Regions from separate parts of the Terrabacter sp. 2RAF25 genome, predicted to be linked through region 3. Evidence: predicted binding sites of a transcription regulator. Region 3 holds the regulator's gene; each other region holds the start of a gene.
The links. Region 3 encodes LexA, which represses DNA repair genes until DNA is damaged. Its sites were predicted from a motif close to TCGAACANNTGTTCGA; they were not measured.
Positions count from the first base shown of each region.

Region 1 (9,886 bases), on a different contig from region 3:
CACCGTGGCCGAGAACATCGCCTACGGCATCGACGACCCCGACCCCGACCGGGTCGAGCGAGCGGCCCGGCTGGCGCAGGCGCACGACTTCATCGCGGACCTGCCGTTCGGCTACCAGACCGTGCTGGGCGAGCGGGCCTCGACGTTGTCGGGCGGCCAGCGGCAGCGGCTCGCGATCGCCCGCGCCTTCATCCGTGACGCACCCGTGCTCGTGCTCGACGAGCCCACGACGGGGCTCGACCCGGAGGCGTCGGCCCAGGTCATCGCCGCCCTGCACACCCTCATCGACGGCACGACGACGATCATCATCTCCCACGACGCCGAGCTGGTCCGGTGTGCCGACCGGGTGCTCGTGCTCGACGACGGCCAGATCGTGCGGGAGGGATCCCCGGCCGTCCTGGCGGCCAGTCCCGGTGCGTTCGCCGACCTCTTCGGCGAGCTGATGTCGGTCGACCGTCCGCAACGCCGTCGGGGGCCCGCGTGAGCTCCGACGCGCAGGCGGCCACGAGGGTGCGGCCGCTGCCGGACTGGGCGACCGACCCGTCGCTCGGCGACCGGTTGGCGCGGGAGTGGGTCGCGACCCACCGACCGGGACGCAGCGTGGCCAGGGCCCGCACCCACTCCCTGCTCTACCGGGGTCCGGGTGACGTGTCGGCGCGCGTGGGCATCCAGCTGGACGGGGATGCGGCTGCGGAGGCGGTCACCCTGCTCGTCCGCGACCGCGGGGGCGACGTGTCGGTCGCGGAGTTCCCGGACGACCGCCTCCTTCCCACCCTGGCTGCCGTGCTCCGGGGTGGTGCGCTTGCGCCGCTGCTACGTGACTCCGGGATCGGGCGTGCCTCTGCGACAGGGCCGTTCGACTACTCGGCGGTTGTCGTGCACCACCCGCGCGAGGGTGCCTGCGTACTGCGAGTCCGGGTGGGCGAGGAGGAGGCGTACGCCAAGGTCTACCCGCGCGCGGACGACGCCACGGCCGCGGCCGAGGCGCTGTACGCCGTCGGCACCGGGCAGGTGCGCTCCCTGGGTGCAGGTGTGGTGCGGCTTCCCCGAGTGCTCGGGGTGAGCCCCTCCCTGCGGACGACGGTCCTCGAGTCGCTCACTCCGCCTGGCGCGGTGGGCCCCTGGCCGGGCTCTCCCGACCCGGTCGGCACGCAGGAGGTCGCGCGCGTGCTCCGGGCGTTCCACGCCCATGCCCCCACCGGTCGCCTGCGCCGGGTGACGGCGTCCGAGCTCGTCGACCGGCTCCGTCGGGAGCAGGGGCTGGTCGCGACCGCGTGGCCCGACGTGGCAGCGCGGGTCGACGCCGCGGTCCGCCAGGCCGCTTCGGTGCTGGAGCAGCCCGGGCGCTCCGCACTCTCCGGGCTCTCCGGGCACTCTGGGCTCTCCGGCGCGGAGCCGGTGCTGTGCCACGGCGACTTCACACCCGGCCAGGTCGTCAGGGTGCCAGGGGGTCTCGGTGTGCTGGACCTCGACACCGTCGCGTTCGCCGACCCTGCCGCCGACATCGGTCGGTTCCTCGCGTACGCAGCCATGCGCGAGGAGACCGTCGGGGGCTCGGCCTCACGTGCCGCAGCCGCTCGCACGGACTTCCTCGTGGCATACGGCATCTCGCCCGGTGCAGCCGACGTCGCGGGTCTCGAGGTTCGGGTGTGGGCGCACCGCCGGCTCAACCTCGCCCGCATCGCCCTGCGCGCCACTCGACGCTTCAAGAGCGCCAGGGCCGCGTTCGCCGTCACGCTGCTCGACACCAGCGACCCGAAGCCGGGGAGGCTCCCATGAGCACGACCACGCACGACACCGCGATCGACGCCCTCGGCCCGTTCGGCGAGGTGCCCGAATGGCTGGCCGGGCTCATGCGTCCGGGCCGCCTCGAGGCCTCGTTGAAAGCGCACGTACCCGAGCTGCGCGACGGACGTCTCGCGCTGGTCGAGTGCCGCGCCGACCAGCTGCGCGCCAAGGCAGGCAGCTGGCTCGCGCGTTGCCGCGCCGTCGTCGCAGCAGGGGGCGCGGATCCGGTCGAGGTCGTGCTGGTCGGCGAGCTCTACCCACCCACGCGACCCGGCCCGGACCTGCCGCTCGCGGGAGCCGGGGTCGGGTTCGGCGAGCCAGGCCACGAGGTGTTCCTGCCCGACCTGCGGGTGCACCTGCGCACAGAGGAGGAGGACCCAGGCCTGCCCAGCCTCGGCGCCCTGTCCGAGCCGGAGGCCTCGGCCCGCATCATCGAGCGCATGCTCCGGGCGAGCGGCTACCCGGAGGCCACCGTGGCGTCGAGCACGCCCAACGTCCTGCGCTACAAGCCGGGCAGCCGGTGCACGATCCACTACGACCTCACCTACGACCCGCCGTCCGCCCGACTGCCGCGGCCGGTCGTGGCGAAGACGCACCAGGGCGACAAGGGTGCGGTCGCCCACGAGGCCATGACTGCGCTCTGGCGCAGCGACCTCGCACGAGGGGAGCACGTGCTGCTCGCCGAGCCGCTCGGCTACCTGCCGGAGGAGCGGGTCCTGCTCCAGGGCCCCGTCCCCGAGGACCGCACGCTCAAGGAGCTTGCCCGGCTGGCGTTCGAGCAGATGGACCCGAACCTCCTCCAGGGGCTGCGGACCGAGCTGCGGCGGACGGCGGTCGCCCTCGCCGCGCTCCACTGCAGCGGTGCCCGCTACTCGCGGTCGGTGGGCTGGACGGACTGGCTCGCCGAGACCCGCGAGATGCTCGACCGTCTGGCGCAGACCGTGCCCGAGCTGCGTGAGGCCGGCGACCCGCTCATCGACCGCCTCGAGGCTCTGGGCCTGGCGACCGACCCTGACCCGGCCGTCTGCGCACACCACGACTTCCGGCCGGCGCAGGTGCTCCTCGCTCGAGGACGCCTGGCCTTCATCGACTTCGACGGTGCCGCGATGGCCGAGCCCGGCCTCGACCTGGGCCGGTTCCGCGGCAAGCTGCGCGACATCGGCGTCACGGCGCTCGCCGCGTCCCCGGAGGGCTACCGCCCGGACCTGCTCGAGGACCGGCTGGCGCTGCTCGACGACCTCTGCGACCTCTTCCTGGACGAGTACCGCGAGCACGCGCCCGTCTCGCCGGAGCGGGTGGTGCTCTGGGAGACCATCGACCTGCTGATGGCCCTGCTGCACACCTGGTCGAAGGTGCGCCTGCTGCGCGTCGAGCCCCGGTTCGCGATCCTCCGCCACCAGCTGCAGACAGCCGACCTCACCCCACCTCCCTGATCGAGAGAACACTCCGTTCAAGGATCCCCGCAATCGAGAGAACACTCCGTTCAGGGACCCCCGCAATCGAGAGAACAGTTCGTCATGTGGCGGACTGCTCTCTCGGTTGGGCGCTGTGGATCAGCGGAAACGGGACGGGAACTGGGCCACGATCCCGGCACTGAGCTGGTCGGCCATCATGAGGATGTGGGCATGGATGGCCTCGTAGTCGGCGACGCTCGCGGCGTACTGACCATGCAGTTCGTGGGCTGCCTCGGCGAGGGTCTGGTCGAGGTGCGTCTTCATGTCAGCGCGCATGAGCTTCTGGGGCCAGGACCTCGGGTTCGCGGCGGCGAGGAAGTCGGCGATCTCGTTGCCGTTGGCGTACCACCGGGCGTTGGCCGCGTTGAACGCCGTCGTGTCCCCGGCCTTGGCCGCCGTCAGCACCTCGACGGCGATGGTGATGTGGTCGTGCAGTAGCGCGGTCAGACGGCTGCCCGCCGCAGCGCCGTAGAAGGGCGCGATCGCAGCACCGATGTCGCGCTGGTTCTGCAACAGCCGGCCAGCCGTGGCGTCGAACCCGGCCGACCCGTCGGCGAAGGTCACGATGGCAAGCCGCGTCCACGTGACGTGGTCCTCCCAGAGCTTGCGCATCTGGTCGTGGAACGCGGTGCGCGTGGTCTTCGCTGTGGCGGAGGCCGCGTGCTCGTGGGTCACCGCGGTCGTGTCGACGGCTCGGGCCGAGACCATCCCGGATGCCAGCACGACACCGAGCAGAGCGCCCAGGGCGAGGGCCACCAGCGAGACCATCTGTCGCCGAAGCATTCTCGTGCGAGTCATGTCGTTCCTCCTGTCGGGTGGCCGACGTGGCCACACCTGTTGGCGGCACGACATGCACTGGTTCTTACCTGCGGCCTCGGTCGCCGCCATCGGCGCGTCCTCGTGAGGCCCGTTCGGCGGCTTCGCCCTATTCGAATCGCTTGAGTACGCCGCCCCTTCGAAAGGGCTGCATCGTCGGGTCCAAGCGTCGTTGAGGATTGAGCCAATTAGGCTGGCCTGCAAGCCAATTCGTGTGGACAGCTCTTCCGTAAGCGTTCGAACACCTGTACGATAAGGGCATGAGCAGCGCACAGCAGATCGAGCAGGACTGGGACCACGTCGCGTCCCTGGCCGCCGACCTGCACGACGCGCACGCCCGCCTGGTCGACTTCGTCGCGACGGTGCTGAAGCAGGGGTCGTGGCAGGCGGCCGGGCTGCGGTCACCGGAGCACTGGCTGATGCTGCGGGCTGGGCTGTCCCGCGGCCAGGCCGCCGCGGTCCTGCTGATGGCGCGCCGGTCCGGTGAGCTGCCGACGACGGCGGCGGCGTTGCGGGCCGGCCGGATCAGCCTTGACCAGGCCGCCGTAGTGGCCCGGCACACCCCCGCCGCGTACGACGAGAGCGTGGCGCAGTTCGCCGCGCACGCAAGCGTCACGCAGCTGCAGCGGTCGGTGGCCCGCTACGACTTCGCGCTCGAGCCGGCCACCGTCGACGAGAGCGGCCGGGTCCTCCCCGGCGAGAAGACCCCCGCCGCTGCCGCGTCAGACCACCCCGACCACCCCGAAGCCGACGAATCCGCGGTGCCGGTCGAGCCGGTCGAGCCGGCCAGCTTGTCGATGGGGTACGCCGACGGCCGGTTCCGGCTGCGCTACGACGCGCCCGCCGAGGTCGGCGCGGTCGTCGAGGCCGCGCTCGCCGAGGTCAAGGACCACCTCTTCCACAGCCTGGCCACGGATGCCGACGGTGGAGGCGATGGTGACGTGCTCGACCCACACCGGCACGTCACCGACGGTGGCAGCCCCCGGGTCACCTGGGCCGACGCGCTCACCCTGGTCGCGACCCGCTCCCTCGACACCGCAGGCATCACCAGCACTGGCGGGAAGGGTGGCGAGGGCAGGGCGGATGGGGCGGCGCGGCGGGCCCGGTACCGGGTCCAGATCCACCTCGACACCGACGGCGGCTGGCTCACCGGCCAACCCAGGCTGCCCCGGCACATCATCGACGGCCTCACCTGCGACGGCACCCTCACCCCCGTCTGGGAAAGCGGCGGCCATCCCGTCAACGTCGGCCGCGCCCACCGCGTCGTCCCCCACCGCACCCGGGTCCTGGTCCTGGACCGCGACCGCGGCTGCCGGTTCCCCGGCTGCGGCACCACGCGCCACCTCGAGGTCCACCACCTGACCCACTGGCGCGACGGCGGCCCCACCGACCTGGCCAACCTGCTCGGGCTGTGCCCGTTCCACCACGACGGGCACCACCGCGGCGAGTTCACCATCACCGGCGACCCCACCAGGGCTACGGGCTGACCTTCACCACCCAGCACGGCCTGCACATCGGATCACCCCCACCACCACCAGACCCGACGCCGCAGCTCGAGACGGTCCCCGACCTCAGCAGCGACAACATGCAGCGGCCGAGGTCACGGCTCGGCCGGCAGTACGCCGCCCCCACCGGCGGCACCCTCCACCTGCACCTCGTCGAGTTCACCCCCACCTGAGACGTCGCATCCGCAGGGTCGCCCAGGGCAACACGGGTCACCACAGCCGTTCCCGGAGCCATCACGAACGCCGGAGCGATTGCTGCCAGCCGACCCTCGGCTGCTCACTTCCCGGCGTTCGTGAGCCGGACCAGGCAAGCGCCCTCACGCGCGAAGGGGACGAGGCCGACCACGACGTCGTCGACGCCGGACCGGTCGAGGGTTGCCTGCAGCATCTCTGCGTGCATCGTGCAGACAACCTCCGGGTGCCGGCGGGCGGAGCGGAGCACGGGGCACGTGCGCAGTGCGACGTCGCCGGTCGGGTCGACCTGGGGTGAGAAGCCGGCCGTCGTCAGCACCGAGACGACCTGGTCGACGGGGCGTGCTGCGGGCCTGCGACTGCCTCTGTCCCGTGCGTCGGGTTCGCTTGCAAGCTGGGCCGCCCAGTGACGGCCGATGGCCCGGGCGTGCACCTCTGCGTCGGGTGTCGTCGACAGGTGCTCCGCCATGGCGAGGACGAGCTCGTCGGTGGACACGGGCCGGGCGACGTTCACCGCGTCCACGACCAGGCGCCCCCGATCGGTCAGGCGGTGGCCGTGGGCCGGGCGTCCGCGCGCGCCGCTCTCGATGTCGACCCGCTCGACGAGGCCTGCGTCGACGAGGCGCCCCAGCTGCGCACGCGTGGAGTTCGGATGGCCGCCGAGGACCTCGGCGAGCTCGGCGATGGTGGCCGGTCCGCTGCTGGCGTCGCGCGTCGCCAGCGCCGAGAGCACCTTCTCGCGGGCGGCGGGGAGGTCGGGAAGGGGCACGGGACCGCTGCCCTCCGGTGCCGCGTCGAGGTGTCCGCGGGCAGGCAAGGGCATCCTCACTGGCGCGGGCGCGTTCCGTCGGCTATTTTCCACACTGGCAGTGTATTAAATAGTCGTCCCGCCCGCATCCCCGAGGAGCTCACGTGACCGTACCCACCCCCCTTCCCGTCTCCGACGTCAGCCAGCCCGGGTGCGCGTGCGGCTGCGTCGACAGCGGCGAGCCGGAGCTCGACGTCCGCCCGATCCCGCACGCCCTGCGGCACGCAACCGTCTTCGGCGCGCTGGGCGCCGTGTCGCCCGGTGGTTCGATGCGCCTCGTCGCGCCGCACGACCCGAAGCCGCTGTTGGCCCAGATCGCGGAGCGCGAGGGACCCGGCATCGAGGTGACCTACCTCGTGCGCGGCCCGGAGGCGTGGACCCTCCGGCTCACCCGCCACGCCTGAGCTCCTCACCGCCTCGACCCCTCAGCCCATGTCCCGCGGCGAGCAGCAGACGAGCACCCCACCGGCACAGCGCCCGGTGGTGGCCGACCTGCCCGGTCGCGGTGCGTGGGCGCTGCGCGACCACCCCACCACGCTGTGGCTGAGTGCCGCCCTCGTCGTGGCGGCGTTCGGGCGAGGTCTCCCCGCGGCCGACTGGCTCGTCATCCACCTCGTGCTGCTCGGGGCCGTGACCCACGCGGTCATGGTGTGGAGCACGCACTTCGCCCAGGCGCTGCTCAAGACGCCTCCCGGGCTCGACGACCGACGCCAGCAGGGGCGCCGGCTCGCCCTGCTCCTGCTCGGGTCGTCCCTCGTGCTCGTGGGTGTGCCGGCAGCCCTCTGGCCCGTGACCCTCGTCGGCGCGGCCTGCGCGGCGGCCTCCGTGACCTGGCACGGCATCGCGCTCTGGCGCCGGCTCCGATCCGCCCTCCCCGGCCGCTTCCGCGTGACCATCCGCTACTACCTCGCCGCCACGGCCTGCATGCCGGTCGGCGCGACCTTCGGAGTGCTGCTCGCACGGCACCCTGCGGACCCGTGGCACTCGCGGCTCATGGTCGCCCACTCGGTGACGATGGCGCTGGGGTGGCTCGGCCTCGTCGTGACCGGAACGCTCGTCACTCTGTGGCCGACGATGCTGCGGGCGCGCATGGACGAACGCGCAGAAACCCTTGCTCGACAAGCCCTTCCGGGCCTCCTGGCAGGCCTTGTCACCGCGGTGGGCGGCGCTCTGGCAGACCTGCGTGCGCTCGCCGTCATCGGACTCCTTGCGTATGCCGCCGGGCTCGCCTGGTGGGCCCGTGCCCTCATCGCCCCGGCCCGTCGCAGCGTGCCTCGCCGCTTCGCCACGGTCTCCGCAGCGTGCGCGCTCAGCTGGTTCCTCGCGAGCGTCATCACGGTGGCGGCCCTGCTGGCGCTGCAGCCCGACTGGACGAGCATCGGAGGCCGCTACGAGTCGGTTGCCGTGGCGCTGGCGGTCGGCTTCGCGCTGCAGCTCGTGCTGGCCGCCCTCAGCCATCTCGTCCCGAGCGTCCTCGGTGGCGGGCCGTCGGCGGTCCGGGCCGGCCTCGCCCGGTTCGAGGGAGGGGCGCCGACCCGGGTGGTCGGCCACAACCTCGGTCTGTTGCTCTTCCTCCTGCCGCTCCCGGACGCGACGCGCGCTGCCGCTGCCGTCGTCGTCGGCCTGTGCGTCGCGGCCTTCCTGCCTCTTACGGTGCTGGCGGTGCTGGCGTCCGTCCGGGCGCGGAAGGCGGCCGGGGCGGCCATCCCTGGTGCTCCGACCATGCGAATCAGCAAGCAGGAGAGGCCCTTCTGGTTTTCGCCCCAAGTGCCGGCAGCCATCTCGTGCCTGGCTCTGGTGGCCGTCGTCAGCATCGGTCTGGGCGGTGCGGCCGCAGGTGGGGGTCCCGCGGATGCCGTGGTCTCCACCGGCCACACGACCACCGTCCACGTGGTGGCGGAGGGGATGCACTTCACGCCGAGCTCGGTGGACGTCCCCCGCGGTGACCGACTCGTCATCCGGCTGTCCAACGCGGACCGCACGACCGCCCATGACCTCGTCCTCGCCGATGGGACGCGCACGCCTCGTCTCGCCCCCGGCGCCACTGCCGCGCTCGAGGTCGCGGTCGTCCGGGAGTCGATGGACGGCTGGTGCTCCGTGGTGGGGCACCGACAGATGGGCATGGTGCTCCACATCCGCACCGCAGGCGCCCCGGGCGCCACCGCGGACACCGGGGCCGGGACGCCACCGGCAGCCACCGGCACGATGCACGCTGACCACGAAGGGCTGTCTGCTGCCCCCACGCCGTTCGACCCAGCGCTCCCACCCCTGACGGCGGGGCGCACCCATCAGGTGACGCTCACGGTCGGAGAGGCGGAGCAGGAGGTCGCGCCGGGCCGGTGGCAGCGACGGTGGACGTTCAACGGCGCCTCGCCCGGGCCGACGCTCCACGGGCGCGTCGGTGACGTCTTCGAGGTCACGCTGGTCAACCACGCCACGATCGGGCACTCGATCGACTTCCACGCCGGGTCGCGCGCGCCCGACGAGGTGATGCGCACCGTGCCGCCGGGTGCGAGTCTGACCTACCGGTTCACGGCCACCCGGGCGGGCATCTGGCTGTACCACTGCTCGACGATGCCGATGTCCGCGCACCTCGCCGCCGGCCTCGTCGGGGCGGTCGTGATCGAGCCGCCCGAACTGCCCGCCGTCGAGCGCTCCTACGTGTTCGTCCAGTCGGAGATCTACCTCGGGACCAACAGCTCCAAGGGTTCGGCAGACGAGGTCGACGCCGCCAAGGCTGGGGCAGACACCCCGGACCTCGTCGCCTTCAACGGCGTGGCCGACCAGTACGACACGTCGCCGCTGCCGGCACAGGTCGGCCAGCGAGTTCGCTTCTGGGTGCTGGACGCCGGGCCGAACCGGGCGACGAGCTTCCACGTCGTCGGCGCCCAGTTCGACACGGCATACGCCGAGGGTGCCTGGCTGCTCCGGCCCGGCGCGTCCCGCGGCGGCAGCCAGTCGCTGTCGCTCGGCCCGGGCCAGGGCGGCTTCGTCGAGACCGTCTTCGACGAGCCCGGGCACTACCCCTTCGTCAGCCACGTCATGGCGGACGCCGAACGAGGGGCGCACGGCATCGTGCAGGTGCGCCCGTGACCACCACACACGATGGGACCAGCTGATGTGCAGCTACTGCGGGTGCGCCGACCTCGAGGTCATCGGACGGTTCATGGCCGAGCACGAGCACATCGTCAACCACCTCGGCGAGCTGCGCCGCTCCATCGACGACGAGCCCCGGCGGCGCGCAGCAGTGGACGGGCTCGCCGCACACCTCGACCCGCACGTCGCGGCGGAGGAGGTGGGCCTCTTCACCGTGCTGAGCCGCG
Region 1 covers NZ_JBFRGJ010000001.1:144,292-154,177, forward strand. The annotation lists gene AB4091_RS00685 (ABC transporter ATP-binding protein) at 1-484, shown strand, start outside; gene AB4091_RS00690 (phosphotransferase) at 481-1,779, shown strand; gene AB4091_RS00695 (phosphotransferase family protein) at 1,776-3,221, shown strand; gene AB4091_RS00700 (hypothetical protein) at 3,342-4,040, opposite strand; gene AB4091_RS00705 (DUF222 domain-containing protein) at 4,319-5,545, shown strand; gene AB4091_RS00710 (helix-turn-helix transcriptional regulator) at 5,841-6,572, opposite strand; gene AB4091_RS00715 (DUF2249 domain-containing protein) at 6,668-6,967, shown strand; gene AB4091_RS00720 (multicopper oxidase domain-containing protein) at 6,996-9,656, shown strand; gene AB4091_RS00725 (hemerythrin domain-containing protein) at 9,682-9,886, shown strand, end outside.
Region 1: AB4091_RS00705 (DUF222 domain-containing protein) is a predicted target of LexA. The motif match lies at 4,296-4,311, and genes of this name have one in related genera.

Region 2 (9,886 bases), on a different contig from region 3:
GTACCACCACTGCTTGGTGCGCCACCAGATCACGGCCACGGCGATGACGCAGACCCCGATGATGATCTCGGTGTTGCCGATGTGCGACCACACCATGGTGATGGAGTTCCACAGCTCGGTGCGGCCACTGGCGACGGAGCGGCTGATGTCCTCCTCCCACGGCATCCCGCCGAACGGGCCCGTGATGAGGAAGCCGAAGCCGGTGATGAGCGCGAAGAGGACGAGCGCCGGGGCGAACACCCGCAGCGCGAAATCGCGCAGGGCCGACCCGGCGGTCGGCCGGGACGAGTCGATCTCGTAGCGGTGGACGAAGGTGTTGTTCACGAGTTGCCTTTCGCTTGCTCGGGACCGGACCTGCCCTCGGGAGGAGGGGCAGCGTCCGGGCTCTGGGGGTTCCACCCGAGGTATCCGACGTAGGACGCCGTGCCCAGGCCGATGCCGAAGAGCACACCGGCCAGGACGTCTGAGGGGTAGTGCACGCCGAGGAAGACCCGGTCGAGTGCGGTGATGACGACGTATGCCGTGAGGCCGGCAACGAGCCATCGGCGGGCGTTCGCCGACAGCACCGGCCACAACAGGATCGTCAGCACCGCGGCGATGGCGGCCGCGTTGGCGACGTGTCCGGACGGGAAGCTGTAGCCGGGGGCGTGCGAGACGGGGTCGCTGACCACGGGACGGGCGCGCTGGACCACCTCCTTGAGCACGAGCTGGAGGTTCCAGGCCACCATCATCGTGATGAAGGCCCACAGGCACCGCGTGGCCAGCTCGCGGTGCCGGCGCCACAGGAGGAGGCACACGCCGGAGGCGACGATGTAGACCCACCTCGGCTGGGTCGCCTCCTGCCAGACGAGCAGCGCGGTGCGGAACCAGGGGTTGTCGCGGGTGATGTCGGTGGCGGCCACGATGAGGCGCTCGTCGAGCTGGATGACGGGCAGGAACTTCTCCCGCACCACGAACGCCAGCGCCGTCACGGGCACGGCGAAGGCGAGCCCGAACCCGACGGCCTTGAGCAGCCTGCGTCCGCGTCCCGCGGGTCGGGCAACGAGTCCGTGGCGGTCAACCAACGCGCACCACCAGCGATTCGGGCAGTACCCGCACGGCGAGTGCCTGTCGGGCGCCGATCGGGTCGCCGTCGATCTCGGTCTCGACGGGATTGCTTGCGACGATGGTGAACTCGCGCCCCCGGAGCCGGTCGAGGCGGGCGTGCCCCGCGTGGTGGCGGCTCACGACGTCGGCGGCGACCGAGACCCAGCCGATGGCACCCTTCGGCGCGATGACGACCGCGTCGAGCACGCCGTCGTCGACCTTGGCATCGGGCATGAGCTCGATGCCGCCCTGGAGGGTGCCGCAGTTGCCGACGACGACCGTGCGGGCGTGGCGCCTGACGGCCCCGCTGGGCTCGTCGTGCTCGCGGTCGTGGTCGCCCTCGTGACCGGTGACGCCTGAGGCGCCCGTCGAGGCGACCTCGACGCCGAACCCCCGGCCGAACAGCTTCTTGGCTGCCGAGCCGACGTAGGCGGCCCAACCGACCACGGCCTTGACCTTCTCGTTGGTGTCGGCCATGACCTCTCCGTCGAAGCCGAGACCGGTCATCACGAGGAAGACGTCCTCGTCGTCATGGCGAGGCTCATCGGACCGTGGCCCTGCGCTGGTGCGCGACCCGGCCCCGATCGCCGAGAGGCTGTCGCCGCTGCGGACCAGGCCGACGTCGATGCGGCGGTCGCTGCCGCCCATCATCACGTCGACGGCGTGCTCGAGGGAGTCGATGGGCAGGCCGAGGTTGCGGGCCAGCAGGTTGCCCGTGCCACCGGGCAGGAGGCCGAGTGCCACGTCCGTGCCGACGAGGGCCGTCGCGACGGCACGCACCGTCCCGTCGCCGCCGAGCGAGGCGACGACCTGGGCACCGGACCGCACCGCCTCACGTCCCTGCATCTCGCCCGTCTCCTCGGCCGTCGTCTCGATCCACGACGGGTCCTCCCACCCGTGGCGCGCGGCGGCCTTGGCCACCAGCTCCTTGGCCGACTCGACGTCCTCGACCTTCACCGGGTTGTAGACGACGGTGAGGGTGCGGCGAGCGCCGGGAGCGTCTGACATGTGCGGATCCTAGGGACTCGGGGCATGAGGGGTGGACGGGCAGCAGCTCGACCGACCGATGACATACCCGCACCCTGCACCCAGCGGACCACCAGCCATCCTTCAGCAGGGGTCCAGCCGCGGACGCGGTCGCGGCGGTAGCCTCCGGAGCGTGCCCACCATCCGGCGCCGCCTCGCCATCGCGGCCATCGTCGGCGTGCTCGCCGGCGTCCTCGCCCCCATCGCGGCCGCGGCCGGGCCCGGCCGCGCCTTCCTCGTGCACGGCCTCGCCGGCTTCGTCGTCGGCGGCCTCACCTTCGCCCTCCCGCTGCTGCTCCACATCCTCGGGCACGATGCCCCCGCGACCCGCGAGAAGGTCCAGGGCCGTGACGGCGATGCGGCCTGGTACGACGTCGTCGTCATCCTCGTCGGCCTGGCGAGCCTCGCCGGTGTCGGCATCCTGCTCGTCGGTGGGCGTGAGCGCGGCAGCGAGGCGCTCGTCGACGCCCTCGTGGGTGTCGGCGCCGTCGCGGTGGGCTGGCTCTGCGTGCACACCGTGTACGTGCTGCGCTACGCCCGGGTCTACTACGCGAGCCCGCGCCTGCCGATCGACTTCAACCAGGACGACGACCCGACGTTCTCGGACTTCGCGTACTTCTCGTTCAACCTCGGCATGGCCTACCAGGTCTCCGACACCGACCTGAAGAGCTCCGACATCCGGCGCGTCGTACTGGGTCACACGATGCTCGCCTACCTCTACGGCACCATCGTCATCGCCTCGACGATCAACCTCGTCGTGGGCCTCGGCGGGGCGCTCGGCTAGGACATTCCGGCACCAGTCGACCCGGCTCGTGGACACCCTCGCAGCGCAGGAATAGCGTTGCTTGGTTCACGTAGTACCGGGGGGTGGCGAGAGGAGCTGGACATGGGCGCAACAGAGGACATCGAGGTCGTGCGACGGGGTTTCGCGGCTTTCAGCGCCGGGGACATGGCGACACTCAACGACCTGTTCACCGAGGACGCGGTGTGGCACGTGCCGGGCACCGGCCCCCTCTCGGGAGCGAAAGAGGGACGCGACGGCATACTCACCTTCTTCGGCGAGCTGATGACCCGGTCGGGAGGCAGCCTGAAGGTCGACCTCGAGGACGTGGTCGGCGGTGACCAGCACACCCTCGCGATGAGCCACAACCGGGCGTCGCGCGACGCGAACACGCTCGACCAGCAGTCGGTGATCGTGTTCACGCTGCGCGGCGGGCAGGTGGTCGAGGCGCGTCAGTACTTCGAGGACACCGCCCTCAACGACGCGTTCTGGCAGTAGCGGCCGGGCCGCCGACCCGCCTCAGGAGACCCCGAGCCGGGCCTTCTCGTCCTTGACCCAGAGGCCGAGCAGGCCGCCGAAGTGGGCCATGAACTTGTCACGCTCGTGCGCCGGGTAGGTCGTCACGACCGTGGCTCGGAGCAGGTTCTCGAACGCGTCGGACTGGACCCACTCGAGCACCGCTGCGTCGAGGTGCGGCACGTATCGCTCGCACCAGGCCCAGTACTTGTCGGTCTCGAAGTACTCGTCGGCGATGGCGATGTAGCCGTCGAGCTTCTGCTCGTCGCTCAGGTCGTCGCGGTCGGCGACGTCGAAGTAGCGGCGCATCTCGAGGTCCATCGGGCCGCGTCGACCCGTGATCACGCAGTAGGCCGACCAGCGCACCAGCGCCTTGATGGCCCACGGGAAGTAGTAGTGCAGGGAGGTGACCGCGACGTCGGGGCACGCGTTGGCGTAGTCGATGGGGTAGACGTCGTCGCCCTTGACGAGCATCTCGCACGAGTTGAACTCCCAGCCGAACATCGCGTTGACGATGCGGCTTATCGCGGCTGCCTGGCGCCCGGCGGAGGGCTGCAGGAAGTCGTAGCTCACGGCATACCTGTTGTGCATCGGCTGCTCGGGGCGGAAGTCCATGACCATCGTCTCGGGACCGATCGACAGGGCCCGGGCGAAGTGGTCGTACTCGATGGTCGACTGGAGGTGCATGAGCATCTCGCCGGACTCGTCGTAGGCCTTGACGAGGTCCTTCTCGTCATTGATGCGCGAGACCCCGCGCCACCCGCCACCGTCGAAGGGCTTCATGTACATCGGGTAGCCGAGGTTGTCGGCGATCCGCTTGAGGTCGAATGGCCGGTTGTACTTCGCGCTGGTGTAGGCCCATCGCACGTTGTCCACGGGGTTCTTGTACGGGACGAGCCAGGTCTCAGGGACCTTGAGCCCCAGCCGCATCAGGGCCACGTAGGCGCTGTGCTTCTCCATCGACTGGAACGTGAAGGGGCTGTTGAGCAGGTAGGTGTCGTTCATCAGCGCGGCCTTCTTGAGCCACTCACGCGGGTGGTAGTACCAGTAGGCGAGGCGGTCGATGACGAGCTCGGTACGGACGGGCTGGCGCAGGTCGAAGGGCTCGATGGTGAGCCGTTCACTCGTCAGCTCGTGCGTCACGCCGTCGTCGGTCGTGATCGGGCCGACCAGCTTCATCAGCTCCTCGAAGGCGGTCGGCCAGTCCTCCTCGGCTCCCAGCAGCAGTCCGATCAGGTGGTTACGCGTCTGCGGCATGTGCCTCTCCTGCTCGACGGTTCAGGTGCCCCGATCCTTGCAGCAGTGTCAACAGGAAGGGGTCGAAGGCCGACTCCCAGTCACGCCAGTCGTGGCGCCCCGGGAGCTCGTGCAGCACGACGTCGTGGCCGGTCGCGGCGAGCGTCTGGGCCATCTGACGGTTGTTGGTCAGGTTGCCCTCGTCGAGGTTGCACGTCATGACGATGCGCGCGTCGGTGCGGCGCCTGCGGGCCCGGCGCACGCCCGCGACGAACGCCGTGACACGGTCCCAGAACTCGAAGTCCTCCTCGTCGTCGACGCGCTTGCGGAAGAAGGACCCCGACTGGAGGAACAGGGCGCCGAACGTGCCCGGGTGGCGCCACTCGGTCTGCAGCGACGCGAGCGCCCCGAGGCTCGCCCCCATGAGGGTGGGCCTGCCTGCGAGGGCGTATGCCGTCTCGATGGTCGGCAGCACGTGCCGGGCGAGCGCGTCGGCCCAGTCGGGGTTGGCGGCGTAGCGCTCGTTGCGCGCCCCGGGCTCGAGCAGGGCGACGCGGGTGGGCGGGATGCGGCCGGCCCCGGTGGCCCTGCGCAGGTCGGAGACGAGATGGGCGCGGCGGGAGTACTCCGGTCCGTCGTGCGCGACGAGCAGGGGTAGGGGCTGGTGGCGGCGGGTTCCGACGGGCGTCACGACGACGAGCTCGACGTCACCCACCGGGGTGCCGGTCACCGTCAGCCTGTTCCTGGCCATGGGCCAGACCCTAGGTCGAGCACCTGACCGCCGGCGACCCGAAGGCTGGGACGCGTCGACGAGTTCTTGCGAGATGGGCTGTGGCGCAGCCGAATTCGCTTTCCACATATTCGACTGACCCCTTGCGATCGAGTCGAACACCTGTTCTACTGGAAGGAGTTCAAGCACTGCCGAGAGGAGGGGTCGTATGCCGTACGTCGCGTCGTCACGAGCCTCCTTCGGCCTGCGCGGTGGCGGTTCGCCGCGGGTGATCGACGTGACCTGGGCGCGCGGCCCGGAGGCGTTGGGTGCGCCGCTGAGGCCGGTCCTCTCGGAGCGGCTGGGTCGCTTCGCGGGTGAGGTGGAGTACGCCCCGGCTGGCACCGCTCACCGGTGTGAGCAGGACGAGCGGTCTCGCTCTGTCGCGAAGACCGAGAGTCTGCTGCGGGCGAGCGAGCGGGTCATGGGCGAGATCGAGGCGCTCGAGGGGGCCAAGGCGCGGGTCGAGGCCGACCTGCTGGCTGCGTACGGGGCGTTGCACTCGATCCAGGCCCTGCAGGTCGAGGCGCTGCCCCGGGGTGGCAGTGCCGTGCGGATGGCGGCGTTGGTCTCGCCGGAGCGGGTCGTCGCGGAGGAGATCGCGCTGGCGACCGGGGTCGGGGTCGGTGAGGTGTCGCGGCGGCTGGCGTTGGCGACGGCCCCGCGGCGGCACCGGCGTGTCCTGGCCGCGTTGCGGGCCGGGGGCACGTCGTTGTACCGGGCGGTGCAGGTCGCGTCCGAGACGGTGCGGCTCTCGGATGCGGATGTCGCGGCTGTGGAGGAGGCGGTGCTGGCGCCGTCGCGGGACGGGCGCCCGGTGGGGCAGCGGACGTTCACGGCGCGGCTGACGCGGGCGGTCGCCTCGGTCGACGCGCGGGGTGCCGAGGAACGGCGGGCGCACGCGAAGGCCCGGCGTGGCGTGTTCGGGCGGATGGTCGGTGACGGGATGGGCTGCCTGACCCTCACGGCCGACGCGGGCACGGTCGCGGCGATCCTGGACCGGCTCGACACGCAGGCTCGCGCCGCACGAGGCGGCGGGGACCCGCGCACCCTTGACCAGCTGCGCTGCGATCTGGCCACCCACGCCCTGCTCCGCGACGCCCTGATCACGAGCAACGCCAGCCCCGCATATGCCGGCGCACCGGTGACGACGAAGTCCGTCGTGGCGGAGATCGAGAACGAGCCTGTGACGATGAAGTCCGTCGTGCCGGAGATCGAGAACGAGCCGGTCGCTCCGCCGGCGCCGTTCTCGGGTGATGCCGCGGCACGGGTGTGGCTGGTCGTGCCGTTCGAGGTCGCCACCGGTGCTTCCGACGCGGCGTGCGAGCTGCCCGGGCACGGCTGGGTCACCGCCGCCCACGCCCGCGAGCTCATGACCCGCCCGGGCTCGGTCTGGCAGACCCTGCCCGTCGACTTCGCCACCGGGGCCGCGATCACCAGACCCGGCAAGGCCTACCGGCCGACGAAGACCATGGTCGAGCACGTCCAGGCCGTCGACGGCACCTGCCGCGGCCCCGACTGCCAGGTCCCCGCCACCCGCTGCGACCTCGACCACGAGACCCCGTGGCCGCAGGGCGAGACGTCCGCGAGGAATCTCTTCGCCAAGCACCGGCTCCACCACAACGTCAAGACCGACGGCACCTGGACCAGCACCCAAGTCGCCGGCGACGGGCTCGAGTGGACCACCCTCACCGGCCGGACATACACGACCTACCCCCAGAACTGGCGCGAAGGCCTCGACCCGCCACCCGCCAACGGGCCGCCGGCGGATCCCGTGCCGGCACAACCTGATCCATCGCGATCCAACGCCCCTGACCCAGCCAGAGACGCCGACCTCCCGCCGTTCTGAGCCCTGTTGCCCTGAGCTCCCGCGCGCGGATGCGCTCCCGACCGCACGAACCGGTCGGGAGCGCACGCGCCTGTGCACGCATACCCGCACGGAGGCGGGGCGGGACGGCACAAGGAGCGGCGGACGCAGGCACCGGCGCGGCGCCTTCAGTCGTCGACGACCAGCGCAGCCACGTCGGGGACACCGAGCACGATGCGGGTGCCCGGCGGGGCCGACTGGACGAGCCGCAGCCGGGCCAGGGCCGGGTGCGCGTCGAGCAGCTTGGCTCCATTCGCGAGCGAACGCAGCGCCGCGGTCTCAGCGCGGGCGGCCTCGAGCTGGGCCTCCCCGCGACGTCGTGCGGTCGCCAGCTCTGCGGCAGCAACACGCAGCTCGACCGGCACGATGACGTCCTTGACGACGACCTCGGCCACCTCGACGCCGACGCGGCGGGCGACCTCGGCGGTCGCAGCGCTGATCCGCGCTGTCGGCAGTGCGGCGCCCCGACCCACGACGTCGTCCGCGGTCAGAGTCGCGAGCGCGTCACGGAGCGCGACCTGCGCCGCCAGATACACCGTGGCAGCAGGGTCCTCGGCGACCTCGGCGAACGCGACGGGGTCGCCGACCGCCCAGCGCACGACGGCGGAGACCCGCACCGACACCCCGTCGGACGCCAGCACCTCCTGCGGGGCAACCTGGATGAGGCGCTCCCGCAGGTCGAGGACGACGAGCCGCTGCGCGCGCACGCGACGGTGCCGCCCGGCCGGGAGCACCTGCTCGAGAACTCCCTGGCGGTAGCGCAGCGCACAGTGGCGCGGCTGGATCGTGAAGTGCATCAGGGACATCGGGGCGACCTCCTTCGCGGGTCAGCTCGTCTCGGAACGTGGGTGGTCTGGTGGACTGGTGGACGCCGCCGGCCGTCGGACGTGCGCTGCGGGGACCGGCCCCCGTGACGCGAGCGACACGGCACAGATCCGCAAGGCGACGCACGACGGGAGACGGCCGACGACGCCCCGGGGATTCGAACCCCTGGTGCCGGGCACCGTTACCTGGAGTGGGCGCTTTGACAGAGCGCTGCATCCGTGGGTGGGTCCGACGCGCAGGACCTCGTGTGGCACGCCACCTCGGCTGCTTGCCCACCCTGTGCATCCCAAGGATCGCCCGTCGACGCGACTGCGCGCCAATGGTTTTCGCCGGCCGAGTCCTCAGCGGTGCTGGCTGGAGACGTGGTCACGTGCCCGGAGCAGCCAGGCGAGCCGCTCGGCCGACGGCATACGCGAGGGGAGGCTTCGGTAGGCCTTCATCTGGCGACTGCCCATCATCAGCGTCTCCGAGCCAGGCATGGCGCCGAGCTCTGCCAAGGCATCACGACCGAGCTTGACGCCGATCTGCTCACCCATCGCCACCGCGAACACGTGGCCGTCGACGAGCGCTGCGAGCGCGCCGAACATGGGCCGCAGCTCGACGGAGTCGTCGACGCCGATGAGCTCGCGCAGCTCGTCGCGCGCACGATCCTCAGTGGATGGCACGAGCCCTACTTCTTCGGCTTCTTGACCTTGGGCGGCAGCGTCGCCACGTGGTCGCGGGCGCGGTCGACCCACGCGGCGCGGGCATCGTCGTCGAGGTCGGCGGGCAGCGAAAGGTAGCCGCCCATCGGCCGTTCGGCCGGACCGAACGGCCCGCTGCCGGGCAGCGCACGCAGCTCCTCGAGCCCGGTCGGGTCGAGCTTGACGCCGACGTTCTCGCGGAAGAGCCCCGCGAACATGTTGCCGTTGACGAAGGCGCCGAGGCTACCGAACATCGGCTTGACCTCGACGCCGGGCGCCTCGTGGACGAGGGACCGGAAGTGGGCCTTGGCCTCGTCGCTGTGCTTCGGCATCTGCATGGCCCCATCACACCACCGGGGGGCGACACTTGTCAGGGACCGACGTCGACCCTGCTCATGGACGCGTGCACGACAGCGAGGAAGACGGCAGCCACCAGCGCGGTGACGCCGCAGATCGCCCACACGGTCATGTAGCCCGAGAGCGACGCGTGCGCCGTCGCCTCCGCGTCGACGGACCCCGTCGAGGCCAGCGCGATGGCGAAGACGCTGGAGGCGAAGGCGCCGCCGATCATCTTCGTCGTGTTCGTCATGCCCGTCGTCAGGCCCGTGTGGGTCGGTGGCGCCTGGGCCGCGGCAGCGGTCGGCAGGCCGGCCACGAGCGCTCCCGACCCGAGCCCGGCGACCACCATGTTGGTCATGGTCTGGGTGAGGGTGTCGTGGAACGGCAGGAACAGCAGGTAGCCCACGCCCACGAGCACCGCTGCCACGACCATGGCGATGCGGGTGCCGACGCGACGAGCCAGCACGTGCAGCAGCAGCGCGCCGACTGCGAGGGACAGGACGTAGCCGCCGATGATGATCGACACCCGGCCGGCGCTTGCCCCGAGCCCGTAGCCGGTCACCGCGGGGTCGGTGCGTGCGAACGTCGACAACGGGATCTGGGCGCCGAGCACCGAGACGCCGAAGAGGAAGGCCGTCGCCTGGACCGGCCACTGGCCGGGGGTCGACAGGATGCGGAGGTCGACGAGCGGCCACGCGCACCGGAGCTCCATGCGCGCGTACGGCACGAAGGTGACGGCCCCGAGCAGCATGACAACC
Region 2 covers NZ_JBFRGJ010000002.1:1,125,048-1,134,933, reverse strand. The annotation lists gene AB4091_RS08550 (phosphatase PAP2 family protein) at 1-324, opposite strand, end outside; gene AB4091_RS08545 (phosphatase PAP2 family protein) at 321-1,064, opposite strand; gene AB4091_RS08540 (diacylglycerol/lipid kinase family protein) at 1,057-2,094, opposite strand; gene AB4091_RS08535 (DUF1345 domain-containing protein) at 2,246-2,896, shown strand; gene AB4091_RS08530 (nuclear transport factor 2 family protein) at 2,999-3,391, shown strand; gene AB4091_RS08525 (ATP-grasp domain-containing protein) at 3,413-4,666, opposite strand; gene AB4091_RS08520 (alpha/beta hydrolase) at 4,650-5,396, opposite strand; gene AB4091_RS08515 (HNH endonuclease signature motif containing protein) at 5,584-7,263, shown strand; gene AB4091_RS08510 (SPFH domain-containing protein) at 7,410-8,087, opposite strand; gene AB4091_RS08505 (TfoX/Sxy family protein) at 8,448-8,771, opposite strand; gene AB4091_RS08500 (TfoX/Sxy family protein) at 8,777-9,127, opposite strand; gene AB4091_RS08495 (MFS transporter) at 9,160-9,886, opposite strand, start outside.
Region 2: AB4091_RS08515 (HNH endonuclease signature motif containing protein) is a predicted target of LexA. The motif match lies at 5,530-5,545, and genes of this name have one in related genera.

Region 3 (9,886 bases):
GGGAAGCGTCACCGTGTCGGGGGCGGCCCACGTCTGGCGGTACCAGCCGCCCTCGGGGTGCGGTTGCAGGTCGAGGACGTCGGCGAGTGGCGGGCGCATGCCTCCATCATCCCCGACCCCCGCGGCGCACGCGCGGCACCCGCCGAACGAACCGCACCGGGTCAGCGAACCCGCTTCGGAGGCAGGGGGAAGAAGCCGCTCGTGCGGCGGACGTACTCGGCGTACTCCGGTCGGCGGTTGCCGATGTCCTTCTCCAGCAGCTTCTTTCCCGTTCCGCCGTAGAGGTTCCAGACCATGACGGCAGGCGACAGGATCGTCAGGACGCCGGGCCATGCGCTCGCGGCGACGAGGAAGAGTCCCGTCCAGACGCTCGCGTCGCCGAAGTAGTTGGGGTGGCGGGTGTAGTGCCACAGGCCGGTGTCGAGCACCTTGCCCTTGTTGGACGGGTCGTCCCGGAACCGGGTGAGCTGGAGGTCGCCCACCGACTCGAAGACAAACCCGACCGCCCACACGGCGACGCCGGCCCAGAGGACCCAGCCGAGGCCACCACGGACGACCATCGCGACCTGCACGGGCAGCGAGACGAACCACATGATGACGCCCTGCGGCAGGTAGATGTGCATCAGCGCGTACGCGTCGGGGTTGCCGTCTGCGCGAGCCAGCATCGCTTCGTACCGGGGGTCCTCGCCCTTCCCGCGCGAGCGGCGGTAGATGTGCGTGGCGAGCCGGACCCCCCACGCGGCGGTCAGCAGCAGTGCCAGCCACCGACGCAGCGAGTCACCCTGACCGTCGGTCACGACGAACGCGGTCACGGCGATGGCGACGAAGCCCAGCCCCCACGTCACGTCGATGACGGCCTGCTTGCCGACCCGCAGGGCGACGAGGAACGTGATGCCCAGCACCACGACGACGGCGAGAGCCGTGCTGACCATCACTCCGAGGACGCCCACGCCGTCACCAGGTCCGGACCGGCGGCATGCTGCTGAGACCGTCGCTCGTGGGCTTGACCGCGAGGATCTGGTCGACTCCCATCCGACCCTCCTCGAAAGCGAGGGCTCCGCCGACGAGGTAGAGCCGCCAGACCCGCGCGACCTCCTCGCCGACCATCTCGACGACACGGTCCCAGTTCGCCTCGAACGTGTCGTACCACGCGTTCACGGTCCACACGTAGTGCTCGCGCAGCGCGTGCACGTCGCGCACCTCGAGGCCGGCCTGCTCGACGAGGCCGACCGTCTCGCCGACGGGTCGCATGTGCATGTCGGGGGCGATGAACGCCTCGATGAAGGGCCCTCCACCCGGCCTCGACGTGCGCGACATCTGCTGGATCAGCGCACGGCCGCCGGGACGCAGCAGGCGCTCGATCTGGCGGGTGAACGTGGGGTAGTTCCTCTGGCCGACGTGCTCGCCCATCTCGATCGAGCTGACCGTGTCGAACGGGCCGTCGGGCACCTCGCGGTAGTCCTGCAGCCGGATCTCGACCTGACCCTGGAGCCCGCGCTCGCGGATGCGTTCGTCGATGAACGCCTTCTGCTCGCTCGAGATCGTCACGCCGACGACGTGCGCGCCGAACTGCTCGGCGGCGTGCAGCGAGAGCGAGCCCCAGCCGCAGCCGATGTCGAGGTGCCTCCCGCCGGGCTCGATGCCCAGCTTGCGGCAGACGAGGTCGAGCTTGTCGCGCTGGGCGTCCTCGACCGTGTAGCCGGGGCCGGTGCTCGTCCAGTAGCCGCAGGAGTACGCCATGTGCGGGTCGAGGATGAGCGCGTAGAAGTCGTTGGAGAGGTTGTAGTGGTGCTCGATGGCGCTCCGGTCGCGCGACTTCGTGTGCAGCCGACCGCGGAGGCGCGCCTGCGACACGGGCGGCTCGGGCGGGAGCCCCACCACCCCGAGGTCGAGCGCCAGCTTGATGCCGGTCCTCGCCACGGAGGCCAGGATCGCGGCGGACGGTCGGCCGCCGGAGAGCGAGCGCGCCCTCGACCACACCCGTCGGAACCCGTCGAGCAGGTCACCCTCGACGTCGAGCTCACCGGTGACGTACGCCTGGGCCAGTCCGAGCTCGCCGGGATGGCGCACGAGACGCCGCAGCGCCGCCGGGTCGCGCAGCACGACGGTGGGGGCGTCAGTCGGCCCCTCGACGCTGCCGTCCCAGGCCTTGAGGCGCACCGGAAGCCGGCCCCCGAAGAGCGGGGAGACGACGGCGGCCACCCGCGCGGCGACCGCGTCGGGTCGTGCGGGTCTCGGCGCCGCCGTCAGGGAGGCGTCGGCGTCGGGGCGGTCGTCGGTCATGGTCATCGCAGGTGGCCTCTCGTAGGGGTCGACGCGAGATGTTCGGCGCCGGCGGCGACCCGGATGGGTGGCGTGCCGGGTGACGTCCGTCGCACGGGGACACGGTGCGTTGGCGTCAGCCATCAAGGAGATACCCCGACGGCGGCCTCCCGCCGCGCGTCGCCGGCCGCGACGAGGCCGTCGGCTCCGAGCAGGGCTGCGCCGACGCCCCCGAAGTACATGTGGGGTCCCGGGTAGCGGTGCGCGGGCAGGCCTCCGGCCGAGGCGGCCGCGGCGATCTCGTCGGACGGCTCGTGCTCGACGCGCGGCGAGCCGTCATCGAGGAACCGCACGTGCAGCCGCGGTGCGTCGATGGCGTGCTGAAGGTCGTCGCCGAGCAGCAGGCTGCGGCCCAGCACCTGCATCAGCGCCGTCGTGATGCGGTCGGCACCGGGGGAGCCGACGGCGAGCGCGGACCCCATCGCGCTCCGGGCGGTCGTGGGAGCCATGTTGGAGGCGAGCCGGGTTCCGGGCGGGACGGCGTGCAGCCCCAGCCGGTTGAGCTCGGGCTCGCCGAGCGCGTTGTTGAGCAGGATGCCGGTGCCGGGGATGACCATGCCCGCGCCGTATCCGCTCGACATCGTTATGGCACAAGCGTTCCCGTGCTCGTCGACAGCGGACACATGGGCCGTGGAGGCCGACGTCGGCAGGCCGGCGAGCCCGTGGCGCTCGACCGATTCCAGCAGGGCGTGACCGTCGGCGTCGAGGTCGCGCGACCGGTCGTGCACCGAGAGCCGATAGGCGAGGACGTGGCGCTGGATGTCGATGACCTCGGGCCACGTCCAGTGCTCGTGGCGGGCGAGCTGCCCGAGCATCGCCGCCAGCATCGGGCCGCCCACTGAGGGTGGCGGGTTGAGGGCGACGCTCCAGGTGCCGACCGCCCGCATCGTCGGGGCGCGCACGACCGCCTCGTATGCCGTCAGGTCGGCTGCCGTGACGAGCCCTCCGTTCGCGGCCATGTCGTCGACGAGCACCCGACCGACGGCGCCCGTGGTGAAGAGCGAAACGCCCTGCACGGCAAGCAGCTCGAGGATGTCGGCGAGGTCGATGTTGAGGCAGGTCTCTCCCGGTTGCACGGCGCCGCCGTCGGCACCGGTGACAAGGGCGTGCGCCTCGGCGTCGGCTCCGAAGAGGGTGTCCCGGACGATGCCGAGGTAGAGCGCTGCGGCGGCCCCGATGCGGTACCCGTCGCGGCAGGCTCGCGCTGACGGCTCGACGAGCCGGCGCCACGGCAGCAGGGCAAACCTGTCTCGTGCGAGCGAGAGGGCTTGCAGGGCACCGGAGTTCGCGACCGAGCCGTGCCCGGCACCGATGGTGACGCCGCCGCCGTAGTCAGTGCGCACCTCGCGCACGCCGTGACCGAAGGCCGAGGCGTCGAGGCCGCGGCCCGGCATCTCGACGTTGCCGTCGACGACGACGGGATCGGAGCCGGCGGGCCACACGTTGACGTAGGCGCCGCCCATCAGGCTGACGACACCCGGCTCGGTGCTCATCGCGCTGAGTGCCGCCGCGATCGCGGCATCGACGGCGTTGCCGCCGTCGGCCGCGGCCTCGAGGCCGGCCTCGAGCGGAGCTGGACCGGTGGCGGCGAGAGCAACCCGTGTCATGTCCGCATTCTGCCGGTCACGAAGGCGTCCGGCGCGGCGCGGAGGGTGTGAGTGTCAGGCCTTGGCGCCGACGAGCTCGGCCGTGGAGGTCGCCGGATCGGCGCCGGCGGCCTCGCAGAGCGCATCGAGCGCCGCCGCCACGGCCGGTACGCGCTGCAGGTCGGGGGTGGTCACTGCGAGGATCTGGCGCCGTGAAGCGGGCGACAGCGGCAGGGTCGCGACCTCGTCGTGCTTGGCCGCGGTGAGGATGAGGTCGGGGACGAGCGCCACGCCGAGGCCGGCAGTGACGAGGCCGAGCTGCGCCACGTAGTCCTCGGTCTCGAAGGCGACGTTGGGCCGGAAGCCGGCCGTGTCGGCGAGTGAAAGCAGGTGGCCGCGGCACCGGGGACAGCCGGCGATCCACTCGTCATCCGAGAAGTCGGTGAGGACGGCGGCCGCGTCGCGGGCGTGGGGGTGGGAGCCCGGCACGACGAGGCGCACCTCGTCGTCCATGAGGCGTCGGGTGACGAGCAGCGAGAGGTCCTCCTCCAGCTCGCCGAGGTCACCGCCCTCGTAGGCGAACGCGACGGCGACGTCGCAGTCGCCGTTGCGAAGGGCGGCCAGCGACTCGGGCGGCTCTGCCTCGGTGAAGGTCACCGTGATGTCGGGGTGCCTCGCCTTGAGGATCGCCAGGGTGCGGGGCACGAGGGTCGCCGACGAGCTAGGAAAGGCCTGCATGCGCACGCGACCGGCGCGCAGCCCCGCGATCGCGCTGATCTCCTCCTCGGCGGCGTCGAGGGCGGCGAGGACGCCGACCGCGTGGCGGGCCAGCACCTGCCCGGCCTCGGTGAGCCGGACCTGCCGACCGTAGCGCTCGACGAGCACCGTGCCGGTGCGCTGCTCGAGGCGCCGCACCATCTGGGAGATGGCCGGCTGGGTGAAGCCGAGCGCGTTGGCGGCGCTGGTGAAGCTTCCCTCGTCGGCAATGGCCTTCATGACCCGCAGGCCGGCAGCGTCGATCATGCACCGATCATAACCGAAGATTATGGAATCCTGCGCGTTCCTCGCGCTCGAGCGAGGTCGCGTCGCCCACGTAGGCTGGCCGGGTGCACCAGCCGACCGGCATACCTCCTCGGGCGACGGACGCGACAGGCGCCACGGGCGCTCCGGGCGCAACAACCCGGCTGTCGACGTCGCGCACGCTGCCGCTGCAGACGCACGACCTCGGCACCTTCGACGACCTCGTCGACCTCGTCAGCGCCGGCGGCGTGGTCGTCCTGAGCGGCGCGGGCCTGTCCACCGAGTCGGGCATCCCGGACTACCGGGGGCCCGACGGGACGCGCCGGGTCGAGCCGATGACGTACGGCGAGTTCGCGGGCAGCAGCGGTGCTCGTCGTCGCTACTGGGCCCGCAGCTACATCGGCTGGCAGCGGTTCAACGCCGCGTCCCCCAACGAGGGCCACCGGGTCGTCACCGACCTCCAACGAGCCGGCTACGTCGGCCCGGTCATCACGCAGAACGTCGACGGCCTGCACCAGGCAGCGGGCGCGACCGACGTCGTCGAGCTGCACGGGTCGCTGGAGCGCGCCGTGTGTCTGACCTGCGGCGAGTACACCTCACGAATCGGCCTGCACGAGAGGATGACCGAGGCCAACCCTGGCTTCATGGCGCGCTTCGCCGAGGCCGCGACCTCGGTCGGGTCCCAGTGGGGCGAGCAGGTGCGGCCCGACGGTGACATCGTGCTGGCGGACGCCCTCGTCGAGTCCTTCCACGCGCCGCGCTGCCTCGTCTGCGGCAACGACACCGTCAAACCCGACGTCGTCTTCTTCGGCGAGTCCGTGCCCAAGGCGCTCGTCGAGCGCTGCTTCGGCCTGGTCGAAGCGGCCGGCGCCGTGCTCGTGCTCGGCTCGTCGCTGTCGGTCATGAGTGGCTACCGCTTCGTGCGCCGCGCCCACCAGCGCGCCGTGCCCGTCGCCATCGTCACCCGGTCGGCGACCCGCGCTGACGCCGAGGCGACGATCCGCCTCCACGCGCCGCTGGGGCAGACCCTGACCGAGCTGCGCGATGCCCTCGGCCACTGACTCGGAGGGCGGTGCGGACCGCCCCGACGACCCGCCGAGGAGGTATGCCGCCCTGCCGGAGGAGGGGCCCGGCCCCTCCGTGCGCTGGGCGTCCGAGGGGTTCGCCGCCGAGCTCCGTACGTGGCTGGAGGAAGCCCTCGGTGGGCTCGGCAGCGAGCTCGTCCGTCTCGAGCCCGTCCACCAGCGACCATGGTCGACGGTGTGGCGTGCGCTGGCGTCCGACGGCACGACCTACTGGGCGAAGCAGAACTGCGCGCACCAGTCCTTCGAGGCCGCGCTGCTCGTCGTCCTCGACCGGCTCGCCCCCGACCGGGTGGTGCCGGTCGTCGCCGCCGACCTCGAGCGAGGCCTGCACCTCGCGCCCGACCAGGGCCCGGTCTTCGCCGACACCGTGGCCGATGACGACGTCGACGCGTGGTGCCGCGTCGCCGCGGAGGCTATGCACCTGCAGCGCGAGCTCGTCGGGCACGAGCGTGAGCTCGAGGCGGCCGGCGCAGCACTGCTCCACCCGACGCACGCGGCGGCATACGTGAGCGGGAGGACGGCCTCACTGGTCGCGCTGCCCGAGGGGGACCCGCGGCGGATGGGGCCGGAGGTGGCAGCGAGGCTCGACCGACTCCTCCCCACGGTCGCACGCTGGGGCGAGGAGCTCGACGCCCTCGGGACGGGCGTGAACCTCGTGCACAACGACCTGCACCCCAACAACGTCTTCGCCAGGCCGGGGGGCATGCGCTTCTTCGACTTCGGCGACGCAGTGCTGACGCACCCCCTCACCGCACTGTTCATCCCGCTCAACGTGCTTGTGCACCGCTTCGAGGCAGCCCCCGACGACCCACGGCTGCGACGGGTGGCCGACGCAGGGCTCGAGGTGTGGAGCGACGTCGTTCCCGCGACCCGGCTCCGCCGGGCGCTGCCCGCGGCACTGCAGTTGGGACGGCTCGCTCGCGCCGAGTCCTGGCTGCGGGTCGTGGCCACCATGACGGCGGAAGAGCGGACGGAGTACGGCGACGCGGGCACGTGGTGGCTCGGGTCGCTCGGCGAACCGACGCCCCTGTCGTGAGCCGCAGAGGGCTACTCGACGCGGGACCCGAGGTCGCGCGCCTCGTCGGCTGAGACCTCGCCGAGGTCCCACAGCTCCTTCGTCTGGACGCCCCAGTACGTCGCGAAGAGCACGATGACGATCACCTCGGCGACGAGGACGAGGTGGGCGAAGCCCCTGACCGTCAGCGCCGCGACGACCGTGGCGGCCAAGGCGACGGTGAGTGCGACCGCGATGGCGAGGTAGATGCGGCGATAGCCCCGCCCGTCGTCGTCGTCGCCGACCGCCCGGTGGCGCGCCTCGGTGCGCAGCGCGCTGAGCACCATGACGGCGATGACCCCGGCCACCATGGTTGCCGCGGCGATGCCGTGGCTCAGGGCGATGAAACGGTCGCGAAGGACGAGGAAGAGGGTGAGCTCCACCAGCAGAACGCCCGCGCACCCCAGGGTCACGAGCACCGACCGCGTCGTCGGTCGCGCAGCGGCATCGCGCCGCACGGCGCCCCGCTTGAGCGCTGCGACGATGACGGCCGCGATCACGGCGACGACGACGAGCGACCAGATGTTGTTGCGCACCGCCGCCGCGATCTCGGCCGGTGTCTGCGTGTAGGCGTTCGGCCCGCAGCGGTCGTCGGGCACGGTCGGCACCATGGCGACGACGAACGCCATGAATCCCGAGAAGTTGAGCAGCACGTCCTCCTCGGACGAGTGCCCCTTGTAGGCGATGAGGCTCGCGCCTAGGGCGCAGAGGGAGCCGACGAAGACGGTCCGCGCGGGCGTGTAGTAGTAGGCGCTGATCGAGCCGAGCCAGCAGGTGTGGCCGGTCTCCCACCACCACTCGTAGCCCACCGAAAGCAGCAGCATGAGCAACAGCGCGATCATCGCGCCCCGCAGGTAGCGGTAGGTGTAGACGACGTCGCGGGTGCGCCCGGCTGCCATGGCGGTCTCCTCTGCAGGACTCACTCGTCAGAGTGTGGCGCCCGCCGAGGCGATACGCCTACTGGAAGCGGGCCCCCGCCGCGGCGGGCGACCCCGCTCGTCAGATGCGGCGCAGCACGGCGGTGACCTTGCCGAGGATCGTCGCGTGGTCGCCGTCGATGGGGGAGAAGTCCTCGTTGTGCGGCATCAGCCAGACGTGACCGTCGACGCGCTTGAACGTCTTGACGGTGGCCTCGTTGTCGAGCATTGCCGCGACGACGTCGCCGTTGTCGGCGTGCTGCTGCTGGCGCACGACGACCCAGTCGCCGTCGCAGATGGCGGCGTCGACCATGGAGTCGCCGTTGACCTTGAGCAGGAAGAGGTCGCCCTCGCCCACGAGCTGCTTCGGCAGCGGGAAGACGTCCTCGACGACCTGCTCGGCCGTGATGGGGACGCCCGCCGCGATCTGGCCGAGGACGGGCACGTAGGACGCCTCGGGACGGGCGTCGCCGGAGTCGGTCTCGGTGTCGTAGTGGTCTCCGCTGCGGTAGCCGACCTCCTCGGCCGTCGCGTCGGGGGAGACGATCTCGAGGGCGCGCGGGCGGTTGGGGTCGCGGCGCAGGTAACCCTTGGTCACCAGAGCGTTGAGCTGGTGGGAGACGCTCGAGGGGCTCGCCAGGCCGACGGCGTCACCGATCTCGCGCATGCTCGGCGGATAGCCCCGGCGGTCGACGGAGTTGCGGATCACCTCGAGCACGCGCCGCTGGCGCACGGTCAGTCCGTCGCCGGTCTCGCGATCGGGAAGCTCGGTCACGCCCATGGTGATCCCCTTCGTCGGCTCGTCAGACCGTGTGCTGAACCTGGCTCGAGACCGCGTGAGAAGTGCTCGAGGACCGCTCGAGGGCCAGTGTCAGTGGTGGCTGGTGAGGTGTGTGGTGTGAGGAAAGAGTAACGAGGTTCGAACACAGTTGCCAAACACCTGTTCGATGCGTGTCTCGACTTCCTCGAACATACGTGCTACAAATCGTACAGACGTTCTATCGAACACATGTTCGCCAGTTCAGGAGCAAGGGGAGGTCACCATGAGCGCCATCGTCCTCGAGGCCGTTCGTCAGCCGCAGACCACAGAGCAGCCCGCGGCCCGTCCGCACCTCGTGCTGGTGCCGACCGGGCGTGAGGCCGTCCGTGCCGCCCGGGCCGCCCAGCCGCCCCTGCGCCTGACCCGGTTCGGTCGGCTCGTGGTCGCGCTCCTCGTCGCCGCGCTCGTCTCTTTGCTGGCGGTCGGACTGGCCGGCCAGCTGGCCTCGGCGTCCTCCGGCTCCCACACGGTCACGGTCGGCTCGGGTCAGACGCTGTCGGGCATCGCCGCGCGGGAGCTGCCTCAGCTGTCCGTCGCCGACGGTGTCGTCGAGCTCCAGGTCGCCAACAGCCTCAGCACCACCGAGATACACGTCGGGCAGCAGCTCGTCGTCCCGAGTCGCTGACAACGGGAGCCCCCTGGGCCTGAGGCTTCCTTGCGTATGCCGCCCGGCCGGCTCCCGCTCGTCTCGACCCACCCCATCGGCCGCGTTGGCTCCACCTCCAGCGGCTGGCGGTGACGGCGCTTCGACCCCGCCGTCGCCGCCCGGACGCCGCACCCCTGAAGGGGGTGCGGCGTTCTGCTGTGTGCGTTCTGGGTCTGGGGTGCTGCCGTGTCACGACCACCCTCCCGAGCCTGTGGATGACGCCAGCCGGGCCCCGAGTCGGCGACCTAGCGTGGCTGGCCTCGGGAAGGGAGCAGGTCATGAGATACCAGATCGACACCGCGGCACTGCGGGAGAGCGTGGCCACCATCGAGGACGTGCTGGGGCAGGTGCGGCGCCTCGGGGTGGCCGACGACCTCCGGCCGGTGGCGATCGCCCTGCCGGGTGGTCGCTGCGCCTCGGGGCTGTCGCAGGTGGC
Region 3 covers NZ_JBFRGJ010000008.1:205,886-215,771, forward strand. The annotation lists gene AB4091_RS18750 (cupin domain-containing protein) at 1-99, opposite strand, end outside; gene AB4091_RS18755 (DUF1295 domain-containing protein) at 162-950, opposite strand; gene AB4091_RS18760 (class I SAM-dependent methyltransferase) at 955-2,289, opposite strand; gene AB4091_RS18765 (gamma-glutamyltransferase) at 2,406-3,929, opposite strand; gene AB4091_RS18770 (LysR family transcriptional regulator) at 3,984-4,931, opposite strand; gene AB4091_RS18775 (Sir2 family NAD-dependent protein deacetylase) at 5,015-5,989, shown strand; gene AB4091_RS18780 (phosphotransferase) at 5,973-7,049, shown strand; gene AB4091_RS18785 (hypothetical protein) at 7,061-7,990, opposite strand; gene lexA (transcriptional repressor LexA) at 8,067-8,765, opposite strand; gene AB4091_RS18795 (LysM peptidoglycan-binding domain-containing protein) at 9,028-9,429, shown strand; gene AB4091_RS18800 (hypothetical protein) at 9,729-9,886, shown strand, end outside.